DNA from 3 places in the Lacticaseibacillus jixiensis genome. Region 1 is predicted to be linked to each of the others. Evidence: riboswitches for the same ligand, from Rfam matches in the RefSeq annotation. Region 1 holds a riboswitch; each other region holds the start of a gene.
The links. A riboswitch is a leader RNA that binds a small molecule or an ion and turns the genes downstream of it on or off. The one in region 1 is predicted to bind thiamine pyrophosphate.
Positions count from the first base shown of each region.

Region 2: another riboswitch for thiamine pyrophosphate. It lies ahead of thiW (energy coupling factor transporter S component ThiW); the one in region 1 lies ahead of thiT (energy-coupled thiamine transporter ThiT).
Region 3: another riboswitch for thiamine pyrophosphate. It lies ahead of thiM (hydroxyethylthiazole kinase); the one in region 1 lies ahead of thiT (energy-coupled thiamine transporter ThiT).

Region 1 covers NZ_BAAFPR010000011.1:10,404-13,679, reverse strand. The annotation lists gene ACGG90_RS08505 (hypothetical protein) at 1-211, opposite strand, end outside; gene ACGG90_RS08500 (DUF4044 domain-containing protein) at 337-453, shown strand; gene thiT (energy-coupled thiamine transporter ThiT) at 1,100-1,699, opposite strand; TPP riboswitch at 1,743-1,839, opposite strand; gene cls (cardiolipin synthase) at 1,892-3,276, opposite strand, start outside.
Region 2 covers NZ_BAAFPR010000018.1:46,147-49,422, reverse strand. The annotation lists gene thiE (thiamine phosphate synthase) at 1-391, opposite strand, end outside; gene ACGG90_RS10960 (hydroxyethylthiazole kinase) at 388-1,230, opposite strand; gene thiW (energy coupling factor transporter S component ThiW) at 1,211-1,741, opposite strand; TPP riboswitch at 1,814-1,905, opposite strand; gene ACGG90_RS10950 (hypothetical protein) at 2,008-2,601, opposite strand; gene ACGG90_RS10945 (hypothetical protein) at 2,663-3,276, opposite strand, start outside.
Region 3 covers NZ_BAAFPR010000003.1:194,022-197,297, reverse strand. The annotation lists gene cytX (putative hydroxymethylpyrimidine transporter CytX) at 1-104, opposite strand, end outside; gene thiD (bifunctional hydroxymethylpyrimidine kinase/phosphomethylpyrimidine kinase) at 94-909, opposite strand; gene thiM (hydroxyethylthiazole kinase) at 1,097-1,900, opposite strand; TPP riboswitch at 2,310-2,416, opposite strand; gene ACGG90_RS03275 (Mbeg1-like protein) at 2,840-3,276, shown strand, end outside.

The DNA of each region.
Region 1 (3,276 bases):
AGAACGCCGTCAACATCGCAACAATAACGGCGGAAAATAACACCACCCACAAATAATTGGTCAAACTGCGCTGTGTCAGCTGCCAAATTGCCACTAATGACACGATGCTCATGAATGTATAGAATAAATTTCGCTGGTAATGCACTTTGGCGACCAGCACCAGCAAAATCAGCCACAAGCTTACTGGCAGTATGATCCAAAGCAGCCGCATCTGCCCCACCTCCTGTTTGATAAGTTCAGTGTACCTGCTAAATGCTCGCTTGAAAAGCCTGCAATAGACAACCGCTCTTAAGGCGTGTACACTACAAGAGAGAATATCGGCAAGGAGGCGGCTTCATGAAGCGAGAACCACATACCAAGTTCTGGTGGATCACCCACATTGCAGCTTGGGCAATGCTCATCGTGACCATCCTGGGCTCCCTGTTGGCAGCAGTGAGTGTATTTACAGGCTGACCAGAACGCACAACAACGTTAATATCACACGAGTCCTTGGACTGCAGCTGTTGCTGTGGTGCAGGGGCTTTTCTTATGGGGCCGGAAATGGCAACCGGGGGCAGCTGGGACTACGGCCAAATGGCGTGGCGACCGAAGTAGAGGGATGGGCGCAGTCTGTGCTAACTTTGCGTCTCCGCCGCGCTCCGTACGCAAAGTGGATCTCTGACACACGCCTTGTTCTAAGCGCCTCCGCGCGTTGCGCTGCGGTGCTAAGAACAACGACACCCCTGACGCCATTTGGCCTCCGCCCCAGCTGCCCCCGGTTGCCATTTCCTCCACAGTAGGATTCAGGTTGGTAATTGATCCAGTATTCAGTTGAGAACACAGCAAATCACCACAATTGACATTACTTCACAGCCTATTCCAACCACAGTCAAGCCAGCCAGTATCTAACTTGTTGCACATAACGCAGGACTAGTGAAGCGAAGCGATGCGGGGCTCGAAACTTAGGCGTAAAACGCGCGAATTTCTGCGCGGTTGAAGCCGGCCGCACTGCCTGTGCCCACCGCTGACGCCCCCGCCGCGCAGCTTCACTAGTCCGGTCCCACCAAAAACGCCGCTACCTTCAATCTGCATAGATTGAAAGTAGCGGCGAATGTTTCAGTTAACTTTGCGCTAAGCCTGCTTGCAGCTTAGGCAAGAACAGGTGCTTGGCAATCGTGACCAAAGCGCCAACGACTACGGCTGTCAACAAGCTGGTGAAGACACCAGACAAACCATTGATGTACAGCGAGTACAGCCAAGCCGGCATCCCTTTTGGCGCCCAGGAACCCCAGAACACCCAACCAGCGTAGAAGTGGCACAAATACTTGGCGAAAGTGCCTACTAATACTGCTGCAATCGCGTAACCCAGCGCTTTGTGCTGGGCATCAGCGTGCAACGCCCGTTGAAACGGCGCATAGAACAAACCGCCCAAGCCAGCCACAGTGAAAGCCACTGGGAATTCGATGAACCCTTGCCACAAGTTCAACACCGAGCCTTCGCCGATGCCGCGCAACAACAGATCCAAAATTCCCCAAGTCAAACCTGCGGCCATCGCTGGGCGCATGCCGCGGCGCAAGGCCAAGACTGTGACAGGGATCATACCATAAACCATTTCCACAGAGCTGATGCCGGTTTTGTGCGGCAAATATTCCAGCGCCATGGCAAAAGCAGCCATGATGGCCACCTCAAGAACAACTTGCAAATGCTTCGATTGGTGCATACAAAAAACCTCCTTTGGCAAGCCTGCACAAAGAAGGTCGTATGAAAACGACGTTCACAATCCCTACGCTCGTATTAACGAACAGGTTCGAAGGGTCTGGGTTTCCCCACTCTCAGCCAATGGCTCCCCTTTGTGACGGGCTCTTAAATTAATAACAGATGCATCATAACATAGACCACTTGTGCTGACAAGCTACAAGATCGGCGCCAATAACCGAGCCAGCTCTGCCGTCAAGCGCTGCATGCGGCTTTGATTGGCCACGTCAGAAGCTTGCCACAGCGTTGCAGCGCGCATGTCTTGTTTAAACAACGCTCGAGCTTGGTTGGCCTTGTCGGCGTCATACAAGAACGCAGCGATTTCGAAATTCAACTTGAAACTGCGAATATCGAAATTTGCCGTGCCTGTTGCCAAGATGCGCGCGTCGACGATGACCGTTTTGGCATGCAAGAAACTCGGCTCGTATTCATACACGCGCCCGCCGCCTAACACGATGCGATCCAAATAAAACCGCGAGGCCTTGGCCATCATCGGCTGATTGGTGTGGTGCGGCACCATGATGCGCACATCGATACCGGCGTTGATGGCGATCAACAAGGCATCCATTAAGCTGTCGTCTGGCACGAAATACGGCGTTTGGATCCAGACGCTGCTTTTGGCCATGGCGATCAGGCGCAAATAGCCTAACTTCAAGGTTTCATAGGCCAATTCAGGACCGCTGGAAACGATTTGCATCGTCGTGGTGCCGTGATCGGCAGGATCTGGGAAATAACTATGTTGAAAATGCACCTTCTGCACCTTGGCAGTGGTGTTCCAATCCATGAAAAACCGCGCCTGCAACACCGCCACCGCCTGGCCGATCACCCGCAGCTGCATGTCGCGCGTGATGGCCAACCGCTTAGGCGAGCTGCCGATATCAAAGCCGCCCATGTACCCGATGCGCCCGTCGATCACCGCCAGTTTACGATGATTGCGGAAGTTGATCCGCGGGTTAAAGCGCGCCATTCTGGTCGCAAAAAACGGCACCACTTGTCCGCCAGCTTGCCGCAACGGCTTCCAGAAGCGGGCATTCAAGCGATGCGAGCCAAATGCATCATACATCAAGCGCACCTTCACGCCAGCTTGCACCTTCTGGATCAGTAAATCGCGCAACGCCTTGCCGGTTTGATCCGGCTCAATGGTGTAGGCTTCGATGTGGATATGATCAACGGCTTGTTGGATATCGTCAAACAAGCAGCGTGTAAAAGTCTGCCGCGACGACAACAGTTGCACATCATTCATGGTGGTGATCAGCGCCGCATCGGTGCGCAACAAGCTGCGCACAAGTTCTGGCACCCCGGCAGCTTGACCATGGCCGATCAAGCCGTGGCCTAAGCTGATGGCTTCTTGTTGCGCTTCGACCATCCGATCGATGCCCAAGCGCTGCGAAGTGGCCAACGCATTCAAGCGTTTATGAGACAGCTTGCGGCCAAAGATCCAATACAAGGCCAAGCCGATGCCTGGCAGCAACATCAACACCAACAACCACGCCCAAGTTGCCGCGATATCCCGCGGTTGATAGAACACGGTGATCGCCGCTA
Region 2 (3,276 bases), on a different contig from region 1:
CACCGACGCCGAGGTAGTCAGCGCCATCTGCCGCAGCTTGCTTGGCAGCGGCAACGGTTTTGCTGGAGACGCCTAAGATTTTATCCGGGCCTAATAATTGGCGGGTGACGGCAACAGGCAGCTCATCATCGCCGATATGGACCCCGGCGGCATCAACAGCCAAGCAGACATCAACGCGATCATCGATGATCAACGGCAGCTGGTAGCGATCCGTGATGGCCTTGACTTGCAAGGCCAAGGCATAGTAGGCTCGCGAGCTCAGGTTTTTCTCCCGCAGCTGGACCATGGTCACGCCATTGGCACAAGCAGCTTCAACCTTAGCCAGAAAATCAGCAGTGGAATCTTGATAGCGATTCGTCACCAGATATAATTTCAGATTACTTGGATTCATAGGGATGCTCCTTTGATATTAGCTGTCCAATCCGAGTTGCAGCCTAATAATGACAGCTGGTCGATAACATGCAAACGAAACGTGGCCAGCCCGGCTTGCAGTGCCATGGCCTGCGCCGCTTCGCCGCAACAGTTGAAGTAACTGACCGCCAAGCAGGTGGCCGCAAACGACTCGATGCCATTGCCTAAATTAGCGGCGATTAAAGCCCCGACAATGTCGCCGGTACCAGTGAAGCGGTCGAGTTGCGAAACGCCATTGTCAAGGCGCCAAGCGTATGTCGCAGAAACCACCAGATCAGTTGGTCCAGTCGCCAAGAAAATCGTATGCGGATAACGTTTGCTGAACGCACGCAGGTGATCGGCCAGTTCTGTTAGTGCCAATGCTGCGCTGTCAGCTTGATGATTGTCGACACCGCGTGCACGACTGGGCAAACCGACCAGATGTCGCATTTCGCCTAAGTTGCCTTTGACAACAGTGGGGGCATCGGCTAATAACTGTTGGCCTAAGGCAGCGCGAATGGAGCTGGCGCCGATGCCGACCAAATCGATTACAACTGGTTGCCGGTGTGCTTTTGCAGTGGTGCTGGCCAAGCGAATGCTGGCTTCGCGAGCAGCCGATAAGTGTCCTAAGTTTAACAACACGGCATCGCTTTGGGCCATAAAATCAGCCAATTCACGAGGATCATCGGCCATGACCGGTTTGGCATTAACGGCTAATAAGGCATTGGCAACGATTTCCACAGAGATCTCGTTGGTCAAACACTGCACCAATGGGGGCGTGGTAAACGGCAACGATTGCTTGAAGACGGCTGGAAATTGTTCAATCAGTGACTTTGGCATGGACGACTCCTTTGAAGATCCGCTGCAGCTTTGCCGTCATCCCTAAGCGGTCAAGTTGATACAACACGACTAAGCCGATGATCGATCCGGAAATCGACCCGCCAAAAAACCGCGGCGTGTAGACAAACCAATACAAGGCTTGGGTACTGCCGGTGAACCAAACCATCACGGGAAATGATGCCAGCGACCCGATCAAGCCGGTGCCGATGATTTCACCGATCGCAGCCCCCCAATTGTGCTTGGCTAAGCGATAACCCCAACTGGCCAATACCGCGCCAAACACCGCCCCAGTCAAGGCCAATGGGGGGATGCCCATCAAGCCCATGCGGATGATGCCGCAGATCAAAGCCATTAACGTCGCATACAGCGGCCCCATGATTGCCGCAGCCAAGACATTCATCACGCTGGACATTGGCGCCATGCCTTCGATACGAAACAGTGGCGACAACACGACGTCTAAGGCGATCATCATCGCCAGAATTGCCAGACGCTGTACATTTGATTTTCCCATACAAAAAAACCTCCACTTTCTCTGAATCGAGTAACTGGAGGCACACTGAAGATACAAGAAAACACCGCACGTCACGTGCAGATGTGATCTACCTACGCCAGCATTACCTGGATCAGGTTCGATGGGTATAATCTCAGCCTTGTACAGCACCCCAGATACACGTATTCAATTGGTTCGAGTGTAACAGGTGACAAGACAAAATGCAAACAGTTATGCAATCGCATGAACTAAACTTGTGATCAGCAAATCCGAGAGCTGCAACCGGATTATCGATAGATATCTGTTACGGTTTTCGTGATTTTATCCCATGATGCCAGTGAATCTTGAGTTTGCATCGAGCCATATTGAGCAACGACTTCGTATTGGTTTCCAGACTTAGGGATAACGGTATACACGTTGAGCCCCTTAGCCCCACCATATGTATCAATCACGAATGAGCCATCGCTTTGAACGCCCATTGTGTTGTTTACCAATTTTTGATCCGCAATTTGACTCTCGTCGAAGGTTTTATCTGCTTCCCAAATGATGGTTTCGACAGTTTCGAAATCACGACTTGTTAGCGGCTTGATCGTTGCTTGAGTACTAGAGGCAGCGGCACTTGAACTTGCCGCAGCGCTGGATGCAGCAGCTCGGGATTCGGCGTCGGCCTTTGCTTTGGAACTTGCCGCAGCTTCTGAGACAGCTTTGGCTTTGGATTCAGATGAGGCTTTTTGCTTTGAAGCTGATTCAGCTTTTGCGCGGGAGACAGAGGCCGATTTGTCTTTGGAACTGTTTGAGTCTTTTGCTGACGAATTGTTGCCGCAAGCAGACAGTAAGAGTGTGGTCATGGCAATAATGGTAAAGGCGGTTAGCTTTTTCAATGCGATGATCTCCTTGTGAGGTAAGTGTTTAGCCGGTTACTGTATGAATCGAGCTTCAGGATCACCATAGATGCCGACTGTTGTCCTTGGATCTGAGATCCTTGACTTTGCCGTTGGAGCCCAGTTTACCGACTTTATTACCACCGAAATCCCGAGCGTAACCGTCTGAATTAACGACACGGGTACGTCCGCTAGAATCTTTGTAGGTGCCCAAGTCGCCGCCTTTGTGCGCTGTGGGGCCGTATGATGTGCCAGTTGTGACATGCAGACTGAAGTGGTCAAGAATCGAGAAGATGAATCTTGCAATGATGGTGACATATTTGGCGAGGAACATACTGAGGCGCCATAACAATATCGCAAATGCAGCGAAGTACAATACGATCGCTGGAAACAAAACCACCATTGTTCCAACAAAAACAATCAGATAGTTGAGTAAAGGAATCAGGCCCAGTACCAGTGGGATAATGAACAGTTTCCAACGTCCGATGAGAAAGAATGCGCTTAAAGGTGTGAAATATTCCTTGGTCCGCATTAATAGCCAAGCCAGATATCGATTGGATAACCGAGACTTTCTGGCAACATTGGTTTGCGATTGGGCTTGGCGGTTATTGTGAATATGCGTGTAGAGCCGGATGAAGGCGAGAATTTCGCACATGATGACATAAATCGCCACGA
Region 3 (3,276 bases), on a different contig from region 1:
ATGCCCAGCCCCAGCGGTGCAAACAAGGTGCCGGATAGAATTTCCGCCAGACTGATGGCAGCGCCAAACCATAACAATGCGTTGTCTTTGAGACTAGTTTTCATATGCGTCCTCCGGATATGCCCAGTGATTCAACGGCCCATGCCCGTGGCCAACAATGATGCCGTCTTTGATCGCCGCTTCTACATAGGCTTTGCCGGTGCGAATGGCGCCTGCCAAGTCGCGCCCTTTGGCCAATTCGGCGGTGATGCAAGCCGACAAGGTGTCGCCGGTGCCATGCGTGCGGATCGTGTCAACGCGCTTGGCCGGCATCCAGAAGTCTTCGCCGCTGGCCAACAAAACATAGTCGCTAGCTGAGTCGCTGTCTTCAAGGTGGCCGCCTTTGATGATGACGTTCTGCGCGCCAGTGGCCAGGATGCGCCGCCCTGCTTCTTTCATATCATCAGTGGTGGTGATCGTCATGTTAGCCAGCTTCTGGGCTTCAGGTAAATTCGGTGTCGCCAAAGTCGCCAATGGTAATAATTCGTCGCGGACCACGGCAATGGCATCTTCGCTTAACAGCGACGCACCACCTTTGGCGATCATCACCGGATCGACTGTCAGCGGGCCGAAGTCGTAACGCTTAAGGTTGCGAACGACTGCGCGCACCGTGGGCACGTCAGCAAGCATCCCGGTTTTGCAAGCGCGGATGGCCAGATCTGCGGCCAAGCTGGCAAATTGCGCATCGATCATTGCTTCTGGCAAAGCCAGCGAATCTTGCACGCCGAGGGTATTTTGCGCAGTGATCGCCACCAACACCGTGGTGGCAAAAACGTGCCGCGATTGAATCGTCTTGAGGTCAGCTTGCATGCCGGCCCCGCCGCCGGAATCGGAACCGGCGATCGATAATGCTTGAGGAAATTGGTCCATGTTGTTCTCCTTATTGGGTTTCGTCGAGCACCGCTAAGTGCGCTTTGCTCTGCTCTGGTTTCTCGTCGAGCTGCACAGCCCAACGCGGGTGCATTTAGCTACGCCATCGTACTCGGGACAAAGTACATCCCAAGCACGATGGCTAGGCTAACTGACCCGCTAAGTTCGGGCTGTTCCGCTCTGGTTTCTAGGCACGGCGAGCGGCTTCGTAGCGGGTCAGTGTGTTGAGTTTCTCAACATCTAATGTCGCCAAAGTATCCAACAGCTGGGCCGCAAAAGTCCCGCCTTGCGTCGCTTCCAACTTTGCTGCAGTCTGTTCGCCAGCAACCCCAAGCGTTGCGGCACCCATTAAAGCAGCGGCAAAGTAGTCATCGGTCAAGCCTGCGTACGCGCCGATGATGCTCGACAACAAGTCGCCTGAACCCACCACCGCTGGCAACAACGGTGTTTCGTTATATACCGTCGCCAAATTATTGCCGCTGGCGATCGCGTCGATTTTGCCGGAAACCACCACGGTGCAACCGTACTTCTGCGCGCAATGTTGCGCCAATTCAGCCGGTGCCGCAGCAGCATCCCCGGCGTCAATGCCCTTCGCGTTGGCTTCAATGCCTGCCAAAAACGCGATTTCGCCTGCATTGCCGCGAATCACACTGATCGGGTAATCTTCCAGCAACTTTTTTGCCGCTTCGGCGCGATAACTGGTCGCGCCAACAGCCACCGGATCAAGCACGATCGGCTTGGCATGGGCTTTGGCCGCGTCGGCCAAGGCCAACACCAGCGGCATGTCGGTGTGGTTGATGGTGCCGATATTGATCACTAGCGCGTTGGCCGCAGTCATCAACTGATCCGCTTCTTCCTCAGCCAACGTCATGATCGGCGATGCACCCAAGGCATTCAAGCCATTGGCAACAAAGTTGGGTGTGACAAAATTGGCGTAGTTGACCACCAACGGATGGGTCGTTTGCAATTGGGCTAACAATTCAGTATTCATAAAACATTCCTCCTTGAGATAACGTTGTTGTGACTGGGCTTCGTCGAGCTGTGCAAAGCAACGCGGCAGTGATATAAGCCGTGACGCCGCCAAGGCAAAGAACGCCTTTGCGTCATCCCATCTTATATCAGCCGCTAAATGCGCTTTGCTTCGCTCTGGTTTCTTCGTCGAGCTGCGCAGCCCAACGCGGCGTGATATAAGTCGTGACGTCAATTGGGCCAAAACCGCCCAACTGCCATCCCGCCTTATATCCACCGCTAAGTTCGGGCTGCTTCACTCTGGTTTCTTCGTCGAGCTGCGTGGCGCAATGCGGGTACATTTAGCTACGCCATCGTACTCGGCTAAGTGCGCGCCACTTCGCTCTGGGCACAAAAAATAGCGCCGCAGGATTTGCGACGCTACTGAAAAAAAACAGTTCACGACACTTCCCTACGCAAGTCCTAACTTACAGGTTCCAAGGGACCAAGCAGTGTATGCTTATCTCGGCCGCTACTGGCGGCGCCCCTAGTGTTCAATTAATTATTTAATTGGCTTTAGGATAACACAGTTGTACTGGAAGCGCCATCTAGATTCTTCGGCGAACTCTCCCAAAGAAATCACAATCCTGATCCAAATACTGGAGAACAGGCGTTGCGCAGGCGCACGAGGAAGGCGTCGGTCAGGCCGTGAAACGGGTGACATCAAGTGAGACTCGCGCCTTTTGCGAGGCTTACTCGATGTCACCCGCGGCAACTTTTGAGCTTTGTAAGGCGAGCCGCAGGCGAGTGCAAAGCTCAAAAGTTAGGCGTAAAACACGCGTACTTTGCGTGGTTGAAGCCGGCCGCACCGCCTGCGCCGACGCCTTCCTCGTGCGCCGGAGCAATGCCTGTCCGGTTCTACCCGATTGCTGAGCAACCGTGGTACACTATGCGCAGAAACTACCGGAAAGGGGCCGCGCACATGGCCACGATGATCGATTATCTTCACGAATATGGCACTGCCACTTTTGCCGAAGCGCCGCTAAGCGTGGTTGATGCAGCGATTTTGGCGCAACTAGCGTATTGTGCCTTTACGCCGCACACCAGCGGACGCCTGGGCTCATTAACGCCGCAAGCACAGGCTCGCTTGGTGCAAGGCACCTGGCAAGAAGCAGGCAATCGGCAACTGTTGGCCGCAGCAGCGGCATCCCCGCGCTATCGCAATGTGCAGTGGTTGGCGCCAGTGGCACGTTTGGACGCGGATCGCCAACAAGAATTCTCGGCGGTGACTTTTGCCCTGGCGCCGCAGTTGTATTACGTGAGTTATCGCGGCACCCGCGCCAGCTTCGTCGACTGGAAAGAAGACTTCAACATGACGTTCCTGGCGGCGATCCCGTCGCAACAAGCAGCTTTGGCGTA